DNA from 4 places in the Paenibacillus marinisediminis genome. Region 3 is predicted to be linked to each of the others. Evidence: predicted binding sites of a transcription regulator. Region 3 holds the regulator's gene; each other region holds the start of a gene.

Evidence for each region. Region 3 encodes Rex, which represses fermentation and respiration genes when NADH is low (regulators of the CRP and FNR family bind a similar motif). Its sites were predicted from a motif close to TTGTGAAATATTTCACAA; they were not measured.
Region 1: ACXX53_RS03645 (DUF1641 domain-containing protein) is a predicted target of Rex. The motif match lies at 3,252-3,269, and genes of this name have one in related genera.
Region 2: ACXX53_RS17595 (TorD/DmsD family molecular chaperone) is a predicted target of Rex. The motif match lies at 4,328-4,345, and genes of this name have one in related genera.
Region 4: pflB (formate C-acetyltransferase) is a predicted target of Rex. The motif match lies at 3,040-3,057, and genes of this name have one in related genera.

What each region holds. Positions count from the first base shown of each region.
Region 1 covers NZ_JBTGUH010000001.1:803,707-809,974, forward strand. The annotation lists gene ACXX53_RS03625 (helix-turn-helix domain-containing protein) at 1-479, opposite strand, end outside; gene ACXX53_RS03630 (SIS domain-containing protein) at 748-1,794, shown strand; gene ACXX53_RS03635 (DMT family transporter) at 1,898-2,809, opposite strand; gene ACXX53_RS03640 (thioredoxin family protein) at 2,842-3,159, opposite strand; gene ACXX53_RS03645 (DUF1641 domain-containing protein) at 3,479-3,922, shown strand; gene ACXX53_RS03650 (NAD(P)/FAD-dependent oxidoreductase) at 3,962-5,140, shown strand; gene ACXX53_RS03655 (UbiA family prenyltransferase) at 5,239-6,159, shown strand; gene ACXX53_RS03660 (DUF6081 family protein) at 6,203-6,268, shown strand, end outside.
Region 2 covers NZ_JBTGUH010000008.1:183,648-189,915, forward strand. The annotation lists gene cls (cardiolipin synthase) at 369-1,880, opposite strand; gene ACXX53_RS17580 (TetR/AcrR family transcriptional regulator) at 2,114-2,695, shown strand; gene ACXX53_RS17585 (DMT family transporter) at 2,725-3,060, shown strand; gene ACXX53_RS17590 (DMT family transporter) at 3,060-3,374, shown strand; gene ACXX53_RS17595 (TorD/DmsD family molecular chaperone) at 3,492-4,169, opposite strand; gene ACXX53_RS17600 (M24 family metallopeptidase) at 4,688-5,779, shown strand; gene ACXX53_RS17605 (alpha-mannosidase) at 5,913-6,268, opposite strand, start outside.
Region 3 covers NZ_JBTGUH010000002.1:23,989-30,256, forward strand. The annotation lists gene dinG (ATP-dependent DNA helicase DinG) at 1-2,038, shown strand, start outside; gene ACXX53_RS06005 (redox-sensing transcriptional repressor Rex) at 2,086-2,739, shown strand; gene ACXX53_RS06010 (amidohydrolase) at 2,732-4,039, shown strand; gene ACXX53_RS06015 (hypothetical protein) at 4,055-4,588, shown strand; gene ACXX53_RS06020 (diguanylate cyclase) at 4,677-6,268, shown strand, end outside.
Region 4 covers NZ_JBTGUH010000007.1:150,298-156,565, reverse strand. The annotation lists gene pflA (pyruvate formate-lyase-activating protein) at 1-373, opposite strand, end outside; gene pflB (formate C-acetyltransferase) at 556-2,823, opposite strand; gene adhE (bifunctional acetaldehyde-CoA/alcohol dehydrogenase) at 3,170-5,791, opposite strand.

The DNA.
Region 1 (6,268 bases), on a different contig from region 3:
GGAAATTGCACAAAGGTCCTTAGATTTGTCCATTTTACAGAAGTAGAGTCCTTGGATTGTTCAATGAATACCTTATCCGGATAAGTGCTGATATAATCTCTTGTTGCATTGCTTAGAACATAGCTGTCTGAAAGACGGACAAGATAGATGGAATCAATAATAGGATAGTAGCTGATCATATCATTCATCTTCTTAACCGCACGGATATCGACATAGGCCTCTTTCTGTTCCGTTTGCGCGAAAAAATCGTGCAGATCTCGGTTATTAATAATCTCCTGCAGCACCATATTATCAATTGCCTTGAGCGAGGTATCCATTAGTCTCATGGCCTGCAGGGAAAGCTGCTTATTGGCTTTCATCGCTTCTGTGCGGCCCTGTTCACTTATCAATTGAAAGCTTACGAAGAAGGTAAACGATATGACGACTATAAAGATAGGCATATAAGAAAGCAGCAGCCTGTTAAACCACGATTTGCTCATCCCCATACCTCGCTTCCTGTGATTTGGATAGATCTATCCAAATGTTGGAACATGCATTCATCTCGATTTTATGGGTTACACATCTGTTACGCAATACAAACTTACTTATATGTATTTATTTGGATGTATAGTGGAGTGCTCGGTGAAGTTACAACAATCCTTACGAATTCCTTTAAAATGATTGATTCAATCATTTTTATGATGTATTATTTCATTATAATGATTGCAAGCTATGTAATTATCATTTTCCTATATGAGGAGGCCTCCAATGAAGTCTTTAACGTATACTGAAACGAAACAGCAGTACAGCGCTTTACAACAAACTTACGACTACATGATGTCCAAGCGGGATGAGCTACAAGCCTTTTTCAAGTCCCTGTCTATTACTTCCGTTACCTTTACAGGCTGCGGCTCCAGTTACACCTTAAGTGAAGCAGCGGCATTCTCTGTTCGCAAGCGAGCAGGCATGCCAGCCGCTGCGCTTGCAGGCGGCGATCTTATGCTTAACTACAAGCAATATGGCGCGATGCTGAATAATACCCTGCTCATCGCACCTTCTCGCTCTGGCAGCACGAGCGAGGTTGTCCAAGCTGTAGATGCGCTAAAGCAGGAGCAGTCGATTCCTGTGCTGGCATTGTCCTGCGTATCAGATTCACCGCTATCGAAGAAAGCGGACTTCTCGCTTGAGTTGCCATGGGCATTCGATCACAGCGTCTGTCAAACACGCACGGTAACCAACCTCTACACCGCTAACCTGATGATTGCTGCCTTTATCGGCAACGATGAACGTTTAATTGCGGATATTGGAACCGCTATTCGTCAAGGAGAAACGTATATGGAGCGTGTGGAAACCGCTCTCGCACAGGCAGCCGATACGGACTGGTCGCATGCCGTTCTGCTCGCAGACGGCGAGCTCCAAGGACTCGCTGCCGAAGGAGCCATCGCATTAACAGAGATTGCGAAGGTGCAAGCGCACGCCTACCATCTGCTCGATGTACGCCACGGACCGATGGTAACGATCGGCCCGAACACGCTTGTCATCGCGGTCCTCACAAGCGAAGGCACTGAATATCAGCATAAGCTGATGCAGGATATTAAAGCCCGCGGAGCATTGGTTATCGCCTTTGGCGATCGCTCCAGCGTCGTTCCTGCGGAAGTCGTTGACCTTGCTGTTATCGCTGAGAGCGAGCTTGATATCGCGGCACAAGGAATTCCATTCATGTTCATCCCGCAGATCGTTGCTCTTGCCAGCGCCAAGCGCCAAGGCATCAACCCGGATCAACCGGACGGACTTACCGCTTGGGTAAAGCTGTAAGCTCCTCCTTCTTGAACATAGCAAAGGGCTGTTCCCTAGGTCACTCAGACCTTAGGGAACAGCCCTTATCCATTCAACACGACAGCTTCAATAGCTTCTGTCGTTAAGCATTATAACCGAGCTCTTCTTGCAGCTTAACATCCTTCCTCTTCCCCGAGTAGTTCACGAAATAGATGCTAATGATGATCAGGATCAAACCGAGTAGAAGCGTATACGTGAACGGCTCATCCAAGAAGATCGTGCTCGTTAACACCGCAATAAGGGGTACGAGAAACGTAAACGATGCGACCTTACTCGCTTCGCCCGTGCTGACAAGCTTATAATAGATAACAAACGCAATAGGAATACCTAGCGTCGCACCAAAGCCTAAGCCGAGCAAGTAAGAACTGTTCCATACGATATCGGACCAACTCTCAGCACCGGTGCCAATTCCCGTCAATATAGCCCCGCCTATCAAAAATTGAAAAGCTACCATCCACATCGGATCTACCTTTGCGCTCTCTTTTTTCACATAGATAACACCCAACGCCCAGCTTAAAGCTGTCAATAGCGCCAAGATTACGCCGATGAACGATATCTCGCCTGTTATTCCATTAGAGCTGACCGTCATTATGCCAAGAAAGCCGACAATGAGGCCTGCAAGCTTAATGACCGACATCCTTTCCCCCAGCCACATCCAGGCAAATAAACCGATCAACACTGGCTGAAAGTATACGATGACCGAGAACAATCCGCCCGGTAAGTATAGTAATCCAATACTTTGAAGTCCATAAAACAATACAGCGTTGAACAGGGCGGAAATAACGTACCGAAACCAATTCTCACGCCATTTCAGCTTATCCCAATGCGGTATCAAAAATAAAGACAACAGCAGCCCTCCAAACAGCGATCGCATCCCTGCAAATAGAATAGGAGGAGTATAATCCAAAGCTACCTTGTATATGGGCCAGCTCAATCCCCAGATCAGAACGAGGCAGCCAATAGCTGCTGCCGTTTTCATTGAAGCCTTACTCACGCATAACCCCCGCATTCCGGATGAAATTCAATTTATGATAGCGTACCTAGAAATTCTCTAATCTGATTAGGTGTCTTTGTGAACTTGCTGTGCAGATGTCCAACCTTCTGACCGTTCTTATAGATAATTAGACTCGGTATACCTCTAACCTCATTCGCTTCCGCAATATGCTGGTACTGCTCAGCATCGATCTCGAGCCACGTCTTATCAGCATGCTCGGCGGTAATATCGCCAATAAAGCGATCAAGATTTTTACAATCCGGGCACCATGTCGTAGTGAATTTCAAAATGGTGTAGCCTTCCTGCGCAATTTGGGTCTGATACTGTTGTTCAGAGCTTACTTTTTCCATTGTTATCATCCTCGCTAATGTTCATGTGGTTATATTTCATTATATAGTAATTCATCTCGTAAATGCTTGATTCACACCTATTTCCTACAGCGCTGTTACAAAATTCACAATTTTTCAACATTTTATGTTCAAAAGTTAACTTTCCCCTCTGTAATTATTTCAATATGTATTTTATAATTAGTTTTATTAAGTGATAATTGTTATTAATTGAGGATGATATTCACTAAGCTCTATTTCAAGTTATGAACTTGTATGAAGGCAGAAGTTAATCTGCCCCCTAGAATCAAGCAGAAATGCTAACTGTAAAGGAGAACTGGATATGTCAGAAACAAACACACAAATCAACGCTGAACATGAAGTGCTGCCGGTATCCGCTAATCAAGATAAACTTGATATTCTGGATCAGCTGATGAAGCCGGAAGTTCAGGAATCACTAACTGTATTGGTAGAGCAGCTGCCTAAGCTGACCGAGCTGGTCAATGTACTGACAAAGTCATATGATTTCGTACAAGCTGTAGCAACTGACGATATCTTAAAGAATGACACGGTCGGCGCGATTAAGGAGCTTGCAGGCCCTGTTACAGATACGGTTAAGAATATCGCGGCGACAGCTATAGAAGCGAAGGATCGCGCTGAAGCAAGTCAAGAAGCGATCGGTCTCTTTGGTCTATTAAAAATGATGAAGGATCCACAAACGCAGAAGATGTTCCGTTTCGCTAACGCTTATCTTCAAATCTCAAGTGAACGAGCTAATCAAAAATAGTTCCATATTCATGGAATAAGTAAGGACGGAGGATAAACTATGTCTAAACATATTGTCATCTTAGGTGCAGGCTATGGCGGACTTCTAGCTGCATTGAATGTTCGTAAATATTACAGCAAGGCCGAAGCGCAAGTAACGGTCATCAATCAATACCCGACGCATCAGATTATTACGGAATTGCATCGCCTGGCAGCAGGCAGCGTTGCGGAGAAAGCTGTTGCTATGCCGTTAGAGAAGCTGTTCAAAGGCCAAGATATCCATTTGCGCATCGCTACGGTAGAGTCATTCAATGTTAATGAGAAGCAAGTGAAATTGTCGGACGGTTCTTTCATGAACTATGACGCTTTAGTAGTTGCATTAGGAAGCAAGACTGCATACTTCAACATTCCAGGCCTTGAAGAAAACAGCATGGTGCTGAAGTCGGCAGACGATGCGAACAAGATCCATCAGCATATCCAAGACCGTCTTCAAACTTATGCGAAGTCGAAAAATGAAGCTGATGCAACCATCTTAATCGGCGGCGGTGGCTTGACAGGTGTCGAGCTCGTCGGTGAAATTGCAGACAAGATGCCTGCGTGGGCTAAGACCTACGGCATCGATCCCGCTGAGATCAAGCTGATTCTCGTAGAGGCAGGGCCTAAGATTCTGCCTGTGCTCCCAGAACATCTGATTGCTCGCGCAACAGAGAGTCTTGAAGCCCGCGGCGTGAAGTTTTTGACGGGCGTTGCGGTTACGAATGTTGCAGGAAACGTCGTTGACTTGAAGGACGGTTCACAAGTCGTAACGAATACCTTCGTATGGACTGGCGGCGTTCAAGGCAACCCGCTCGTTGGCGAATCGGGTCTTGAAATGAACCGCGGACGCGCATCCGTGAATGAGCACCTTCAATCCGTGTCCCATCCTGACGTATTCGTGGCTGGCGACAGCGCCGTATTCTTCGCTCCAGACGGCCGTCCTTATCCGCCAACGGCTCAGATCGCATGGCAGATGGGTGAGTTGATCGGCTACAATCTGTACGCGTACCTTGAACATAAGAATATGGAAGCGTTCAGTCCTATCAACTCCGGTACGCTTGCCAGCCTCGGCCGCAAAGATGCTGTAGCTACTATTGGCGCGAACAATATTTCGCTTAAAGGTATGCCTGCTACCATGATGAAGGAAGCAAGTAATATTCGTTATTTGTCCCATATTAAGGCGCTATTTGCCTTAGCTTATTAATTCATAGCTATGTTAAAACTCCACTCCCAGCCCATACTTTTGGTTGGGAGTGAAGTGTTTAGAGATTCATTTTCCAGTATTGTGGAGGGAACATCCGCATGAACAAATTGCAGCTATTTATGAAAGCGTCGCGGGTACAGGTTGTCCCGATCATGCTCATCCCTGTCATTCTGGGAGCATTAGGCGCTTATGTATGGGAGGGCGTATTTCATCCCCTTCTGCTATTGATCACCTTGCTGGGTTCGGCGGCCGCGCATCTATTTTCCAACATGATCAATGATCTATGGGATTATCGCAGCGGTGTGGATATAGCAGCTAAAGAAACGGCTGGAACCATATCTACGAATTCAGGGTTTCTCGCAAACGGCACGATGAGTGAGCGCACCTTCGCTATTATTACGTGGGCACTGTTCGGATTTGGTATGTTGTGCGCCATTATTTTAAGTATCATCAGTGGATGGTGGGCGTTTGTGCTTGGCTTATTGGGCGGATTAATTGCTTATTTCTACGTTGGACCGCCGCTTCGCTTCGGTTATCGGGGCAAGGGCTACAGCGAGATTGCCATTCTACTTTCATTCGGGGTACTCCCTATCGCGGGTTCCTACTACGTGCAGACGAGCCATTTTGACTACCGGGCTATATTGCTGTCGTTGCCGATTGGTCTCTTGACTACGCTTATTCTATTCAATCATCACTTCCTGCATTGGCAGGCGGATAAGCAATCAGGCAAGAATACGCTGGTCGTCGTATGGGGCGAAGAACGAGCGCTCAAGTTCTCGAAGCTTCTGCTCTTCCTCGCGTACGGCAGTTTAGTCCTGTGTGTTGTTCTCGGTATTCTGCCGTTGTACGCACTCATCGCAGTTATCACAGTAATACCACTCTATCAAACCTATGGCAGAGTTCGTACGAGCGGACAAGCTCACGCCTTCCTGCCATTGATGAAATCGTCACTTCAAGCTACGATACGCTGTGGAGCGATCATGATGCTTTCACTTATCATACAAGGTCTTATTCAATAAGCTAATTCATTGTCATATCACAACGTAGAAGGAGTTATAGACTATGGAAAAACAGATCATATTAGGCGACTTTGATACCATCCTGAATGAAGGGCATGTGTGGAAGATG
Region 2 (6,268 bases), on a different contig from region 3:
CTTTTCCCCTCCGTTATTTAACGCTATTCGGCGTAATTTCCTTAATCACATGCAGTGTATATGCTTATGCTAACGGTTAACTGTTATCGGTTCCACCGCATTACTATTGTACGTTAGAAAGTGTCCACTTACCAAAGACATTTTCACTTTTAGACGCAATAAAGACATGGAAAATTGAGATATGTCTTTACTTAGATGACAAATGACCATAATGGCCACATCCTGTGGAAATCCTGTCCATCCTATCCTATGCAATCTGCTCTAAAATAGATCCTGCCCCTATATGTACAGCTTCATATTCAGTCTCTGTCGTCTAAAAAAAAGCTGTTGAGCTCGACTCAACAGCTAGATAAAGCAAATATGAAAGCTTATAGCAGCGGTGAAAACAATCGCGCAACCGACTCCAAGAACCTCATCACGATGCGGCGGTGCAGAAAATGCTCTTCTCGAATACGCTTCGTCGACTGCAGGTCGCGTTCAAAATCCCGTACCAGCTGGTCTACGCTCTTCGTTTGCACGAGCAGTGCGTTCACTTCAAAGTTCAGATAAAAGCTCCGCATATCCAAATTTGTCGTACCTATTGTAGCAATCTCACCATCGACGATGACGAGCTTGGAATGCAGGAAGCCCTTCTCATACTCATAGATCTTGACCCCCGCTTCAATCAACCCTTGAAAGTAGGAATGGGACGCCAAGAACGGAAGCCACTTGTCGGGCTTAGCGGGAAAGAGCAGCTTAACTTCAATACCGGACAAGGCCGCCACCTTCATCGCAGTCAATATATCTTCATCTGGGATAAAGTAAGGCGTCGCCATCCAGATCGAGCGTCTGGCTGAGGTCAGCATGGAGAAGAATACATTTTTCATCGTCTGGAATTGCTGATCCGGTCCGCTTGCAATGATCTGGACTGCGCCTGCTGATTCCTTAATAGGCGAGCTCACCACGAAATATCGTGAATCGTACAATTCCTCCTTCGTCATATGCCGCCAATCCTGCAGGAAGATCATCTGCAGCGTCTGAACCGCCTCACCGCGAACGATCATGTGAGTATCCCGCCAGAAGCCGTACGTCTTGCTGCGGCTCAAATATTCGTCGCCGACATTTAATCCGCCGATAAATCCAACGTCGCCATCGATGATGACAATCTTGCGATGATTCCGATAATTCATTCTATTCGTGAAGATACGGAACTTCATCGGCCCGAATGCAACGACCTGAATGCCCGCCTGCCGCATCTCATTAAGAAATGACTTTTTCAGATATATACTGCCCACCGCATCAAACATAAATCTGACCTGCACTCCAGCTCTGGCCTTCTCCATCAGGATAGACTTGATTTGACGTCCGATATCATCGTCGCGATAGATATAATACTCCATATGAATATGGTGCTTTGCACGCCTTAATTCTCGAATAAGTGCAGAAAACGTCTCCTCACCGTTCGTCAGTACTTCCGTATGTGTAGCGAAGGTTACAGGGCTCTTGCTCATGCGCTGTGTAAGTTTCAGCATCTGGCGCTGCTCCAGCGACAAGCCGGAGAGCATATGATGTTCATTCAGCACCCTGCTGTCGATGAAGCCGTAGCTATGCCTGTCTCGTTGAGCCTTCTGATGAAAATTGCGGCGCTTGCGATAATTTTGACCGAATAAGAGATAGAAGATAAAACCAACTACTGGTACAAGTGCTAACACCAGAATCCAAGCCGCTGTACTGGAAGGATGCCGATTCTCCATGAAAATAATTAAGATCAATGATATAACACCCAAAGTAGTCATCAAACTAACGACCCAGGTAATCGATTTGCCGAATGTCCCATTCAAGTAAACACCGAATGAAAACAACAGGATAATAAATAGAGCAACCTGTAAGGCTCTCCTCATGTGAATCCCCCAATGTATATATCTAATGTATGTATCTAATTTATTTCATGAATATTTAACTTCATTACTTTTATTTATATATGACCAGTAATGCTTATCATACCAGATAGAGGCAGATAGCGTCTCTCCATAATCGGCTAAAGCTTCATATTGACAACCCAGTTATCATGTGACATACTCTACCTAACGAACGGTAGGTAGGCAATAAGCAATGACGTCAGGAGGTAAAGCTAATGACAGCACATCATATTCGACAGGTTGCTCTTGCTCATTTTGCACAGTATGGCTATGACGGTACATCTCTTTCTAAGATCGCGGATGAAGTTGGCATCAAGAAGCCCTCTATATATGCTCATTATGCCAGCAAAGAGGATCTGTTCCTGCAGGTTGTGCAATTGGTATTCGATCAAGAACTGCTTACGGCCAGCCAATTCTTCAAGGAACATCGCGGACAACCATTAGAGTGGCAGATGAACACGTTCCTATACAGCTATTTGAAACGATATGAACAGCAGTCAGAGATCAAGTTCATGATCCGTATGTCCCTCTTCCCGCCTGCTGCTTTAGAGAAGCAGGTAATGAAGCGAGTCAATGCTTTCTTGGATCAACTCGAGCATGATCTTGTACCCATCATCATATTGGCACTGCAGAGCGGTGAGATTGCTGCTGTTCAGCCTGAACAAGCCGCCACTGCATTTATGTGCATGTTAGATGGCCTGTATGCTGAATTGTTATATGGCGACACAGAGCGATTCAAGCGCAAGCTGGACCGCTCATGGTATATCTACTGGAGAGGCCTGACACTCAAAGCTTAGACATCCAGATTAAGGGAGGATACTTCAAAATGAAAAAGGAATGGTGGCTCGTCGTTCTGGCCGGTGTTATTGAGGTCGTTTGGGTCAGCGGGCTTAAGTACTCCACTTCATGGTGGGGATGGCTAATTACGATAGCTTCTATCGTATTAAGCTTCAAACTGCTAATTGAAGCAGCATCGCGATTGCCGATTGGCACGGTGTATGCCGTCTTTACGGGACTTGGCACTGCTGGAACCGTAATAACCGAAATGGTGTTCTTCGGAGAGCCCGTTGATCCTATAAAGCTTATACTCATCGCAATGCTGACTGCAGGAGTAATTGGATTGAAGCTGGTAACGCCGGATACAAAGGAAGGTGAGGCGTAATGGCTTGGATCGCACTAATCATCGCCGGACTGTGCGAAGTGCTCGGCGTGCTCGCTATAAAACGTGTAACGCTATATCATAATTGGCAATCATATTTATTTTTGAGCGTTTCATTCCTCTCAAGCTTCTCCCTGTTGTCATATGCGATGGGGCAGATTCCGATGGGAACTGCATATGCGATCTGGACAGGCATTGGTACCATTGGAAGTACGCTTCTCGGAATGTTCGCCTTTGGTGAGCCAAAGGAAGGGAAACGCGTATTCTTCATTGCTCTCATTTTAGCTTCTGTTATCGGGCTGAAGGTTATCTCATAATAGACTGCATAACTACACGACGAAAAAGGCTGTCTCCAGCAGGAGCAGCCTTCTTGATTTATAGTGATCGGAATGTTATATGATGTTAACGTCCCTGGTCGTATGCGTTTAACATGATTAATAAGCTGACTCTCTTGCCCAAGCTGCTTCCTTCGCGATGAAATCCTGCAGCATCATACCAATTGCCGTATATACAGGATGCTTGGAGTATTGCTCTAGATCCTGCCCGAATCGAATAACCCAATGTTGCAAATGATCTTGAATAAACCGACTCTGTCCATTGATATAGCGCTCATAACGCTCTTCAGTCATTAGTGTGTGATACATCTTCCCAATAATAACAGCCATAAATTCCAATTCAACCGCGATATGGTCGTCGCTCTCGCCTTGCGTCTTCTTAAAATAAATGCTAAAGTCAGCATAATCCTCACGCACTTCCTGTGCGTATGACTTCGGCAGCATCTGCTCATGTGCGCGATACATCGATTCGCTCGGTGTTACCGGAAGCTCCCCGCCAAGTCTAAATAGTCGTTGATATTCCTCACGCATCGATGTGAGCAGATTGTACAGCTCAAGCACCGGCACCTCTTGTAATCGTTTACATACCTGTCGAGCCCCTTCAGACATGGTGCTTAGTTGAGCCCATTTCGAATGATTGCGCCAAGCCACGATGTTCTCCAGCGTGGGTTCTTCCCCAATAAAATCGACAAGCAGTTGATAAGCGGCATTACGAACTTCCAAGCATTCAACCGTCTGTTCTTCCCTATGAGTTAGGTTTCCCGCCATCGTAAGCATCGTCTTTCCCTCCATAAGATCATTATTCCAATCAGCGGTTGGCTTCAGCCCAGACCGTGATATATCTATATTCTGACTGGTGTCTACATCCATTCTCCCACACGTTCTCTGTTCAAAGTGTGACGAAAAATGAACAAAACAGCTCGTTTGTTACAGTCTTGTGAATTGAATCTCATGCAGAGATGGAGACGTTCGCGCGGTGATATTGGTAGGGAATGATTTACATCGTCTGGGATTCAACCTATTGCATTTCTCTCTGTAAAATGAGACATTATCGGCTATCAGTTGAGGTGATACAGCCATACATATTCCAACCAATTGTTCCACGGGGAACGTGAAACATTTTCCATTTTCTCATTTTCCGATGCTCCTCAGTCGCAATTCATAGTTAAAAGTGGTACATTCAACATATATTACGAGCATGATTTCATTCACCAGCGTATGCAGGGAGCAACTCTGCTCAACCTCTGCTGATCGGATGCCGTAATCATGCTCTCAGTTAGAAAGGGTGTTAAGCAATGAGTCATATATGGGACAATATTTCCCGCTCTATGGAAGCTGAACAGTGGGATGCTGTTCTGATTACGGATCCCAAGCATGTGTATTACGTGACAGGCTTTGCGTGCAATCCACATGAGCGTTTTCTAGGTGTAGTCTTCGCACGCGGTGTAGAGCCGGTACTGATCGTGCCAGCCCTCGATGCCGATAAGGCAGCGGCTGTATCGTCTGTACAGCGTATCGCGACCCATACTGATACTGATAACCCGTACGCGATCCTGAAGCGCCATCTCCCTGCTGGACTTAAGACGTTGGGGGTCGAGAAGGCGAACCTGTCCGTCAGCCGATTTGAGACGATGCAGGCAGAGCTTGGCACACTGCGCTATGCGGACATCGGCAATGTCTTGCAAGCGATGCGCGTGATCAAGTCGGAAGCGGAATTGGATCGCATGCAAGCGGCTGTGGACTGTGTCGAGTCCGTACTCGGCTCTGTCGTGCGCCGCGTCCGCGTCGGCATGACAGAAGCAGAAGTGGTAGCGGAGCTCGAGTACGAGATGAAGAAGCAGGGTGCTGATGGACCATCCTTCGATACGATGGTCCTCGCTGGCGAGAACGCGGCATTGCCGCACGGCGTGCCGGGCGCTCGCGTTATTCGCGAAGGCGAACTGCTGTTGTTCGATCTCGGCGTTTACCTTAACGGCTACGCGTCCGATATCACGCGGACCTTCGCTATTGGTGAAGTAAGTGATGAACTGAAGGACATCTATAACACGGTGCTGGCGGCTAATGAAGCCGCAATCGCTGCCGTTAAGCCAGGCGTCAGCTTCGGCTCGCTGGATAAGGTTGCGCGTCAGGTTATCGTGGATAAGGGGTACGGAGAGTATTTCACACATCGTCTTGGTCACGGTCTTGGTATCGATGTGCATGAATATCCTTCGGTACACGGTCAGAACGAGGCGCTCACGCAGCCTGGAGTCGTGTTTACGATTGAACCAGGCATATATCTGCCTGGCAAGGGCGGCGTTCGCATCGAAGATGATGTGGTCGTGACCGAACAAGGCGTTCGCGTGCTGACTTCCTATCCGAAGGAATTGACCATCATCGGCGTATAAATGACATAAACCGCTGGGGCTTGCGGGCTCCAGCGGTTTATTTATGAGAAGAAGATCGATTACTATGATTAACCTACTAAAATGAAAGAGCTGATTCAGGCCTAAACCCGAATCAGCTCTTCTATTATCCATCTTACTTCTTCATACCTACTGTTACGATCTCAGCAGCACGAAGCTCGATATGCGCGGACTTCGCGTCGCCGGAAGCGATCGCTTCACCTTCGCGCTCCAGCACGTCGCTCGCATAGAAGCCGGTTCCCGCTTCTGACAGATCCACACGCAGGGAGCGTGGCTCATGCGCAAGGTTGTACCAGCGCGCAACCATGTCGCCGCTCTCTTCCGCCATCTTGACGGATGAGAAGGCTACACTTTCGCCAGACCATTGCATAAAGGCATGGTCTGCAGGCAGTTTGCCCTCGTGCACGCCTGTTTGACGCACTAGGAATGGCACGGCATAGCCGTATGCCTCTGCATAAGCGCCGGAAGTGA
Region 3 (6,268 bases):
TTGTATGGAAGATGACCGACATCTTCTCATTGAAGCGGGTACAGGTACGGGAAAATCTTTAGGTTACCTGATTCCTTCTATCTATTATGCGGTTAAGAATGATAAGAAGGTAATTGTCAGCACACATACCATAAATTTGCAAGAACAGCTGAGACAGCGAGATTTACCGCTTCTAGAGCACATTGTGCCTGTTTCATTTAAGGCAACGGTCTTAAAAGGTCGTAGTCACTATTTGTGTTTGAGAAAATTTGAACATAAAATAAACTATAGAGATTTTCTGCATGGACGCGATGATGTATTAACCGCTGCACAGATGATGGTATGGTTAAGCCAGACTGAGCACGGTGACGATGAGGAGCTGTATCTGACGCATAAAGGCCCAGAATTTTGGGATACTGTGGCGAGCGACAGCGATTCTTGTCTTAATCGGGCGTGTCCATGGTTTAAGCGCTGCTTCTACCATCGCGCGAAGAATGATGCCAATCAATCTGATATCATCATCACCAACCACTCCTTATTGTTTACGGATGTCATAGCTGAGCATCGTTTGCTGCCTGGATATGAGCATTTGGTTATTGATGAAGGTCATCATTTTGAAGAAACAGCGAGCAAGCATTTAGGCATACATCTGCAATATTTTTCATTGATTCACCCGCTGACACGTTTGGTGAAAGATAGTAAGAACGGCTTATTGCTGCTGCTGCAGACACGTCTTCGCCTCTCAGGAAGTGAGAAAGCAATGATCTGGGCAGACGGCATTGAGAAGCTGCTCACACAGCTCGTTGACGTAAGAGACGTCTGGGATCGTCTTCATGATGTCCTGTATCAATTGATGCCGCCTCCAGAGCTGGGACAAGCTGAAGCAGGACAATCCGTGCTCCGACTGCAGTCTGGCGCTCGACCGCGGGATTGGCAGGGGATCGCTGAGCTTGAAGAAGACGTATATGTGCGTCTGGGGGAAATTGTCCGTACGGGCGAAAAGCTTGTGTTGGAATGGAAAGATGCGGATGATGAAGAGCTGCAGCCCGTCATAACGGATGTAACAGGGATATTCAAGGAGATCTCAATCATTCGCGAGGATTTTCGCCTCTTTATGAAGGCGACAGATCCAGATTCTGTGTATTGGATGGAAGGCAATGCTCAGTATAAGCATAAGTCGATGCATCTGTACGCAGTGCCAGTTGATGTCAGCGAAGCGCTAAATCGATACTTCTTCGAACCGAAGAAAAGTGTCATTCTGACTTCGGCAACGTTATCTGTTGACAAGTCATTTCAATATTTAGAGGAACAGATCGGTTTGAAGGAGGCTTCCAGCACGGGAAGATTACATACTGTTATTCTTCCGTCTCCGTTCAACTACCGCGAGCAAGCGCTAGTTGTCATTCCGCGAGACTTTCCAACAGTTAAGGGCTCTGTAGATCCGATCTTTACCGACAAATTGCTTCATTCACTTGCAGATGTTGCCATTGTGACAAAGGGTAGAATGCTGGTGCTGTTTACTTCGTACCGCATGTTGAAGGAAGTATATGAACCACTGAAGGAAATGCTTCAGCCGCACGGCGTACAAGTGTTAGGGCAAGGCATGGACAGCGGCAATCGAAGCAAGCTGACTCGCCGTTTTCAGGAGCATCCTGCATCCGTGCTGTTAGGAACTAGCAGCTTCTGGGAAGGTGTGGACATTCCTGGTGAGGCGTTGACTTGTCTAGCGATTGTCAGACTTCCGTTTCAGCCGCCTAATCATCCGCTTGTTGAGGCGAAGTCAGAACGATTGAAGCGTCAGAACCAGAATCCGTTCCGGAAGCTGTCGATTCCGCAAGCCGTTATTCGCTTTAAGCAAGGTTTTGGACGATTAGTTCGAACCTCTAAGGATCGCGGTATCGTAATTATTTATGATACTCGTGTAATTGAGACGAGCTATGGCAAGCATTTCTTATATTCTTTACCTGGTCCTAAGATGGAGCATATGACTACCGAGCACCTAGTGCCGCGGATCCGTGATTGGTTCAGGGAAGAGCAGGAAAGAGCTTTACAAGATTAATTAAAAATAATATGACAATCAGATAGGTAAAAGGGGGATCAGAGGATATGAAAGCGATGAAGATTTCAGAAGCCGTTGTTAGACGTTTGCCGCTCTATTTACGTCACCTCATGGAATTGAAGCAGCGTGAGGTTCTAACAATATCATCTCAAGATTTAGGTCAGAAGCTTGATCTGAATCCTGCCCAAATTCGCAAAGACCTCGCTTATTTTGGAGATTTTGGCCGTAAAGGCATCGGTTATGATGTGTCTTATCTGATCGAGCAGATTAGACATATCCTTAAGCTTGATCTCAAGATTCAAGTCGGATTAGTCGGTGCTGGTAAACTTGGTCAAGCCCTATGCAACTATACCACGTACTTGCAAGATAATATGAAGATTGTTGCTGTATTCGATGCGCATCCGGATAAAGTGGGAACAGCATTGAACAACCTGATCGTGCAGCCAATGGATCAGTTGATCGATACAGTTAAGAGTAAGGGAATTCGAATAGGTATTATTACGGTACCTGCGCTGGAAGCCCAGCATGTTGCGGATCAGTTTGTCGAGGCGGGTGTGGAAGCAATCTTGAACTTTGCACCTGTTATTCTGAAGGTACCGCCGCATATTCGCGTGCATACTGCAGATTTCACGACGGATCTGTTCAGCTTGGCCTATTACTTGCAAGATGAAGAAGGAAAGGAAACGATTGAGAATGCCTAAACGATTCATCGTCCATAACGGGCGCTTTGCACAGATCCATCCGGACGCAGAATCGAGCACCATACATGGATACATGGTTGTCGAGGACGGAAAGATTGTCTATCTCGGTGAAACTCTGCCGGAGAATTATAAGGAAGATGCGGAGTTATTTGATGGCAGCGGTCTGTTCTTCATGCCGGGTTTAGTCAACACGCATGGTCATGCTGCGATGACGTTATTGCGCGGCTATGGCGATGATATGGTGCTCCAGCAATGGCTCCAGCAAAAAATGTGGCCAATGGAGGCTAAATTTACAGACGAAGATGTGTATTGGGGCTCCGCTCTTGCTGTACTGGAAATGCTGAAGAGCGGCACAACTACGTTTGTAGATATGTACGACCATATGGATGAGGTCGGCAAGGTTGCGGAACAAGCAGGTATTCGCGCAGGACTCATGCGCGGCGCCATCGGTCTATGCAGTGAAGAAGAACAGCGGATGAAGCTAGAAGAGGCTGTGCGTTTCGCAAAAGATTGGAACGGACGAGCGGAAGGTCGAATTACGACGATGCTGGCTCCACACGCGCCGTATACTTGTCCTCCTGCTTTCATCGAGAAGTTCGTACAAGCAGCTCATGATCTTGATATGATGCTACATACGCATATGTCCGAGACTAGAGCAGAAGTTGAACAGAATGTGCAGGAATACGGATTGCGCCCTGTTGCGCATCTTGAGAAGCTGGGATTCTTCAGCAGACCGTCGTATATTGCGCATGGCGTTCATCTTACAGACGAAGAAATCGAAATATTGGCTAAACATAAGGTCGGCGTATCTCACAACCCAGCTAGCAACCTGAAGCTGGCAAGCGGCATAGCACGAGTTACAGACCTTCTCCGAGCAGGCGTGAACGTATCCCTTGGAACAGATGGAGCAGCTAGCAATAACAATCTAGATATGTTCCAAGAGATGCGTTTGGCTGCGTTTATTCATAAGGGAATATCAGGTGATCCTACTGCGGTACCTGCTGCAGAAGCAATGCGAATTGCGACGATCAATGGCGCCAAGACGATCCAGCTTCAGGACGTAGGTCTGCTTGCGCCTGGAATGAAGGCGGATTTCATCGCTGTCGATATTGATCAACCGCATCTGCTGCCGCATACGGATCTGGTATCCCACATGGTATACTCTGCTTCTGGCAAGGATGTTAAGCATGTATGGGTAGATGGCAAGCAAGTAGTCAATAATGGAGCATGCTTGACCCTTGATGAAGAACGGGTTCGCCGCGAAGCAGCACGCTGCTTCCAAGGCTTGCTGTCTCGTTAAGTGGAGGATAAGTAAATGTTGACTAGAAGCAGATCAAGGAAGCGTTACAGCCGAGTGCGTATTGTCGTTCTGGCTGCGCTCGTAGTGATGCTCCTGCTGGCTATCTTGAGCGTGTGGTATGTAAATTATATTCGTACAGATGAAAATTCGCTCGAAGCAAAAGCTGTTGCTGAATCTCAAAAAGCAGTTGCTTGGGCTTCTGTAAGCGGAGTAGAGAAGTCGATATGGGATAGTGTATATTACGTTGTCACAGGTGTAGACGAGGCTGGTGTTACTCAGATGGCATGGGTCGACCTTACTTCAGAGCAAGTAACAGTTAAGGCTGCCTCTGATGGTGTCTCCAAAAAGGATATTGAGCAGTATTTGATACAGCAGTATCCGGGAGTCAGCATTAAACACATCGTTCCGGGTATTAAAGATAATGAATATGTGTGGCAGGCACTAGTCAGACGCAAGGACGAGACTGGTGAACTACGATATTATTATCACTTCTTCCGCTTCGCTGACGGGACACCGACCGGGGACATCTATTCGATGCCAAATCAGTGAAAATAAGCGCAAAGGATTGTGATTCCTTTGCGCTTTTACTATGCAATGAGCATCATGGGAATGAACATCTAGTGCTAGGGGGTAGGAGATGAATAAATATCAAACTCAATTCATATTGAACCTAGAACAACAGTTGAATACTTGGTTCAATCGTAAAGATATCATTCGTTCTGATGAGTTGTATCACTTCTTACATACGGTTAAAGGCACATCAGGCACGATTGAAATGAATGAATTGATGCAGATTGCAAGTCGATTGCTCAATCAGATTGAGTTGAACCAATTGAAGGAATGGACTGCTGAGGAAGTACGGCTGTTTCTGCACGACTTACGTCATTATATAGAGACTCAATCGGAGCGGAGCGTCAAAGGTTCTATGAATAATAGGTTAAACGAGAAAAATGTAGAGACAGACCCCTCTGTCCTTATTTTAGATGATGACGTAAACTTATTGATGGTTCTAAAGGAAGAGCTGCAAGCAGCGGGCTGGTCCGTTATAGCGACAACTTCCTCACAGAAAGCCATTGAATATTTCCACGATGTCTCGCCGGATTGTCTCATCATGGACTTGAATATTCCGGATACGGACGGGTTTGAAATTATGGAGCTTCTGGGAGAGAAGCTCAAGAAGCAGTATATTCCGACAACTATTATTACCGAGGATTGCAGTAAACATACACGTTTAAGAGCATATCGAATGGGTGTCGATGACGTGATCTGCAAGCCGGTTGATATTGAAGAACTGTTGGCAAGGCTGCAAAGGCAGATCACTGGGAAGAAGAGATTGGATGGATTGTTGTTTATCGATGAATTAACGGGAGCATACAATCGAAAATTTATGCATGAAGCGTTCAGCAGGCTGAATGCGGAATCTTTAAGAAACAGCGAAAGCTTTAGTATGGCGCTGCTTGATCTGGATCGCTTTAAGCAGATAAATGATACATATGGTCATCTGATCGGTGATCAGGTACTAACGAAGTTTACAGCCTTTATGAAGGAAAATTTGCGAATCGGAGATATTTTTATCCGCTATGGTGGAGAAGAGTTTCTGGTCTTATTGCCTAAGACAGAACTGAAGGAGGCGCAGATCTTATTGTCGGCGTTGATTGAGCAGTTCTCTAAGGTTGATTTTTATACAGCTGATGGTATCTTCACCTGTACGTTTTCCGGAGGCGTTGTATACGTAGACAATAACGACCTGAGCATTCACCGCTGGATAGAAATGGCGGATCAAGCGCTTTATGCTGCAAAGAGCTTGGGAAGACGAAGAGTTGTAACAAAAGAGGACATTGCGCTGACTCCATTAAAACGCAAGCTTCAGCTAGTGATCGTGGATGATGATATCCTGATGCAAACGATGTTATCAGACCATTTTAATATGGAGCTTGATGAACGACTAGACGTAATACTGACCAAATACCGTGATGGAGAGTCGTTCCTGGAACAATTGCCTGCAGAAGTTACAGAGCCTTATCTTGTGTTATTAGATGGTCTTCTGCCTGGAATGGATGGCCTTGAAGTGTTGGAACGTATTCGTAAATTACCGCATGCCGAAATGTTTACTGTCATTATGTTGACGGGTAGAACTGCTGAACAAGATATCGTCAAAGCGCTCCAGCTAGGGGCGGACGATTATGTCACCAAACCGTTTCGAATAAAAGAATTGGAAGCGCGCATTCG
Region 4 (6,268 bases), on a different contig from region 3:
CTGCGTTGTTATACAGCTCTTCAAGCTTCGATACTTCATTGAAGCCGTTCGTATCCAGAGTCGTATGAAGGTTCCATCGCTCCTTAACTTGCTTGAACAGCTCCGTCACGAATTCCGCCTGCAATGTTGGCTCACCGCCGGATACCGTTAGACCGCCGCCGGAAGTGCGATAGTAGCTAAGGTAAGGCTCGATCTCCGCGAGCACTTCGTCAATTGACATTCCCTTGCCGTCAGTATCAGATAAGCTCCAAGTGTCTCGATTATGACAGTACTGGCACTTAAGAGCGCAGCCTTGCATGAACAAGATAAAGCGAATACCAGGTCCATCAACGGTACCGAATGTTTCTACGGAATGAATGCGTCCCATCATCATTATCACATTTCCCTTCTGTCTAACCTATACCGCTTATTATACAAGAATAGAACAGAAAGAGCGCTATGAGCCAAACAAACGACCTGGCGGAACGTTTATTCGGATCGACAGCGCCCTTTCTAATTAGAATGCTCCGTACCATCTACCTGCATGTATGCGCGGCAGACTCATCAGCATTTTTATTACATCGAACCGTGGAATGTACGATGGATAACATCCATTTGCTGTTCACGAGTCAGCTTGATGAAGTTAACCGCATAACCGGATACACGGATCGTCAATTGCGGGTAGTTCTCTGGGTGATCCATAGCGTCAAGGAGCTGCTCACGATCAAACACGTTAACGTTCAGATGATGAGCGCCTTGGCCAAAGTATCCATCCATCATCGATACCAGGTTGGATTGGCGGCTATCCAGTTCTTTACCAAGTGCTTTAGGCACGATAGAGAACGTGTTGGAGATACCGTCCAAGCTGTAATCGTATGGAAGCTTAGCTACAGAGCTAAGGGATGCAAGAGCACCTTTCTTATCGCGTCCATGCATTGGGTTCGCACCTGGTGCAAACGGCTCGCCAGCTTTACGACCATCAGGAGTAGTACCTGTCTTCTTACCGTATACAACGTTCGAAGTGATAGTCAGAATCGATTGAGTTGGCAATGCATTGCGGTAAGCTTTATGCTTGCGAATCATCGTCATGAACTTCTCAACGAGTTCAACAGCGATGCTGTCAACACGATCGTCGTTGTTACCGTAGCAAGGGAACTCGCCTTCAACTTCGAAGTCAACTGCGATACCTTGTTCGTTACGGATCGGTTTAACTTTAGCGTATTTGATTGCGGACAAGGAGTCAGCTACTACGGACAGACCTGCGATACCGCATGCCATTGTGCGCAGAATTTCTTTATCATGCAGAGCCATTTCAATGCGCTCATAAGAGTATTTATCATGCATGTAGTGAATGACGTTCAATGTGTTCATGTACAATTGAGCAAGCCATTCCATCATGTTTGTGAAGCTTTCCATTACTTCTTTGTAGTCCAGAACTTCAGACGTAATTGGACGATACTTAGGACCAACTTGAGCGCCGGATTTCTCGTCTACACCGCCGTTGATTGCATACAGCAAGCATTTTGCCAAGTTCGCACGAGCGCCGAAGAATTGCATTTGCTTACCGATGCGCATTGCGGATACGCAGCAAGCGATACCGTAGTCGTCACCGTAGATCGGACGCATCAGATCGTCGTTCTCGTATTGAACTGCAGAAGTTTCGATGGATACCTTCGCACAGAACTTCTTGAATGCTTCTGGCAGTTGCTCTGACCACAATACAGTCAAGTTAGGCTCTGGAGCTGGTCCAAGGTTGTACAGTGTGTGCAAGAAACGGAAGCTGTTCTTCGTTACGCGAGTCTTGCCGTTCAATTGCATACCACCGATGGATTCTGTTACCCAAGTTGGGTCACCAGAGAACAATTGGTTGTATTCAGGTGTACGCAAGAACTTAACGATACGAAGCTTCATAACGAAGTGGTCAGCCAATTCTTGAGCTTGCTCTTCAGTCAATGTACCTTCTTTCAAGTCGCGCTCAACGTAGATATCCAAGAAGGACGATACGCGGCCAAGGGACATTGCTGCACCGTTTTGCTCTTTAACTGCTGCAAGGTATCCGAAGTATACGAATTGGAATGCTTCTTTCGCATTTGTTGCTGGCTTGGAAATATCGAAGCCGTGCATTTCAGCCATTTTCTTCAGTTCTTGCAATGAACGAATTTGCTCATTGATTTCTTCGCGGTCACGAATGACATCTTCAAGCAATTCTGCAACTTCAAGATCTTTCAGAACTTGCTTCTTCTCGTTAATCAGGTAATCGACACCGTACAATGCGGTACGACGATAGTCACCGATGATACGGCCGCGGCCATAAGCATCTGGCAAGCCTGTGATGATACCCGCTTTGCGAGCAGCGCGCATATCAGATGTATAAGCATCGAATACGCCTTGGTTATGCGTTTTGCGAATATGTGTGAATGTATCTATGATTTCTTCCGGAACTTCGAAGCCATATGCCTTACAAGCGTCGATCATCATGCGGATACCGCCAAATGGTTGCAAAGAACGACGGAAAGGAGCATCAGTTTGAACACCGACGATTTTCTCTTTGCTTTGATCCAAGTAACCAGGTTTGTGGGAAATGATCGTGGATGGTGTATTTACATCAACATCCCAAACGCCGCCGCGCTCACGCTCTTCTTTGGAAAGCTGGCTAACGATTGCCCATAGGTCTTTTGTATCTTGAGTTGCGCCTGCCAAGAACTTGTCGTCCCCGTAGTACGGGTTAATGTTGTGATCGATAAAATCAGCGACATTAACATGTCTTTGCCATTTGCCTGCTTTAAAACCGCGCCATGGGTTTTTAACTTCTGTTTCTGTAGTGTTCTTTTCTAATACCGACATCGAAATCCCTCCGTTAAGTAGGTTTTCTATCTATAGTTTAAATCTAACCTCTATTCACAAGGAACGCAACTGCATCAATTAGCTTCGTTCTTCCATGTCTGCCGCAGCATTTCCTTGCTATGACACTATTGTACTCTTAACAATCGCTATACAATGTGATGAAAATCACAATGAAACAGCTCAAGCATGCTTTACATCACACGAAATGTCTCAATTTTGTGAAATTAATCTCAAACCTAGAAAAGTGGAATATTTTCCATCACCCATTATGTTAAAAAAGGGCAGCAGACATGATGTCTGCTGCCAATCGCTATATCAAAGAGGTGGATGAATCCATTAGCAATTCTTACTCAAAGCGACCGTAGAAAGCATCACGGTATACTTCTGCAAGCTCTGTTACAAGCGGCATCTTCGGATTAGCCGTTGTACATTGGTCTTCGAATGCGCGGTCAGCCAAGCTGTCAACGCCTGCTTCGAATTCCTTCGCGTCGAAGCCGATCTCTTGGAATGTTTGCGGCAAGCCAAGCTGACGGTTCAAGTCACGTACCGCTTCGATCAAGCTCTTCACGCCTTCTTCAGTCGTGCGGCATGGTAATCCAAGGATGCGTGCAATTTCCGCATAGCGCTTATCTGCTACGAAATGATCGTATTTAGGGAAGGAAGCAAACTTCGTTGGCTTCTTCGCGTTATAACGGATTACGTGCGGCAGCAGGATCGCATTCGTACGTCCATGAGGCGTACCGTATTGAGCGCCCCATTTGTGCGCCAAGCTATGGTTAATGCCAAGGAACGCGTTCGCAAATGCCATACCAGCGAGCGTCGAAGCGTTGTGCATCTTCTCACGAGCGACTGGATCTGCTTCGTTAGCTGATTTAACCAGGTTTTCATAAACCAATTGGATCGCCTTGATCGCAAGCGCATCGGAATAATCGCTAGCCATAACAGATACGTATGCTTCAATCGCATGAGTCAACACGTCCATACCTGTATCTGCAACTGCTACGCGCGGCAAGCTGTATACGAACTCTGGATCAATGATCGCCACATCTGGAGTCAATTGATAATCAGCCAGCGGATACTTAGTATGACCATTTTCCTTATCTGTAATTACGGCGAACGATGTTACCTCAGAACCTGTACCCGAAGTTGTTGGAATCGCAACAAATTTCGCTTTTTGACCAAGTACAGGATATTTATAAGTCCGTTTGCGAATATCCATGAACTTCTGCTTCAAGTTATTGAAGTCTGTATCTGGGTATTCGTAGAACAGCCACATTGCTTTTGCAGCATCCATTGGAGAACCGCCGCCCAGTGCAATGATGCAGTCTGGTTTGAATCGGTTCATCATATCAGTACCGCGATTCACTGTGCTAGTGGACGGATCTGGCTCAACATCGTAGAAGATCTCGATTTGAACTGGATTGCGGCGTTTCAGCAAGTAATGCTCCAATTTTTGAACGTAGCCGAGCTTCATCATCATAGGGTCAGTAACGATCATGACGCGATTGATGTCAGGCATTTTTTCCAAGTATTGTGTAGCGCCTTTTTCAAAATAAATTTTGTTAGGAACTTTGAACCATTGCATATTCACAGTACGCTTCGCCACCCGTTTCACGTTAATGAGATTGACAGATGTTACGTTGTTGGATGTGGAGTTGCGTCCATAAGATCCACATCCAAGTGTCAGAGATGGAATATTCGTATTGTAAATGTCGCCGATCGCACCATGAGTGGATGGAGAGTTAACCAGGATCCGTCCTGTTTGCAATCGATCACCGAATTTTTTAATAATTTCATCATTGCGGGAGTGGATAACCGAAGAGTGACCCATACCGCCGAATTGTACGATTTCAACTGCGAGCTCAATACCAGCGTCCGCATTTTTAGCTTTGTAGCAGGCAAGGATCGGGCTCAATTTCTCAGCAGACAATGGGTAGTTTGGCCCTACTCCATCAATCTCAGCAACTAGGATCTTCGTATCTGCTGGAACCTTCAAGCCTGCAAGCTCAGCAATCTTCACTGCAGGTTGACCAACGATTGTTGGGTTTACTGCGCAAGTGCCCGATTTCATGGCAAGACCTTGCAGTTTAGCTGTTTCTTCTTTATTGGTAAAGTAGCAGCCGTTTTGCTGCATCAATTTTTTCACTTCGTTGTAGATCGGCTCTTCAATAATGACAGATTGCTCAGAAGCACAGATCATACCATTGTCAAATGTTTTGGAAAGGATCAAGTCTGTTACAGCTTGGTCGATCTTCGCGCTCTTCTCAATGAAGCATGGAACGTTACCTGGGCCTACGCCGAGAGCTGGTTTACCACAGCTGTATGCTGCCTTAACCATTCCAGCACCGCCTGTTGCCAGGATCAAAGCAACGTCAGGGTGATTCATCAATTCATTGGTCGCTTCCATGGATGGAATCTCGATCCATTGGATACAATGTTCTGGAGCGCCGTACTTGATTGCTGCTTCACGCAGAATGCGTGCTGCTTCCGAGCTGCTGAACTGTGCTGATGGATGGAAGCCAAAGATAATCGGATTGCGTGTCTTGATGGAAATAAGCGATTTGAACATAGTTGTAGAAGTTGGGTTCGTAACTGGTGTAATACCCATTACGATACCTACCGGCTCAGCGATCTGGATGCAGTTATCAAAGTCATTTTCATCGATTACGCCAACCGTTTTGCTATATTTAATGTTGTGATAAATATACTCGGTAGCAAAGATGTTCTTCGTGATCTTATCTTCGTAAACACCGCGCTTCGTTTCTTCAACTGCTGCTTTAGCCAGATACATGTGCTTATCAAGTCCAGCAAGCGCCATTTGTTGTACAATCGTGTCGATCTGCTCTTGATTCATATTCATGAATTCTTCTTGAGCTTTCTTTGCGTTGTCAATGAGCTGTTGAATGTGTGCAGCAACTTGATTCTCTTTGTTTTCTACAGTTGGTTTCACTTCGGTCTTCGCCATCATTCTCCGCCTCCATATAAATTACTTTAACTTCAACACCAATTGTACTTCTTCTTTAAAAACATCCATCTATATGTGTGTGTTAAAGTTATTTGTTTTGTGATTGTTTTCACAATGTAATCATATACGATTGCAACATTGAGGTATGTGATATTTTTCACGTAATTTCATGAATAACATCATTTTTTTAAAATATTCAAAATGCATGCGCTTTCATGCCGAAATTGGTATAATAAGAATGAAGAAGCATCATCCATTCATCTCATTATGCCACTACCCATAAGATGTATTCTATTGTAAAAAGAACAAGGTGTAATTCATCAATCAGGGGTACAAACTTATTTTAACAATCATTACGGGGTTTTACCTAATTATACCTTTTCATGAAAATTTGTCAAAAGTGATTAATATCACCGCACTTTTTTGGAACTATAATTAAATAAAATCGCTAAAGAAATTGACAATTACGTTGTTAACGCT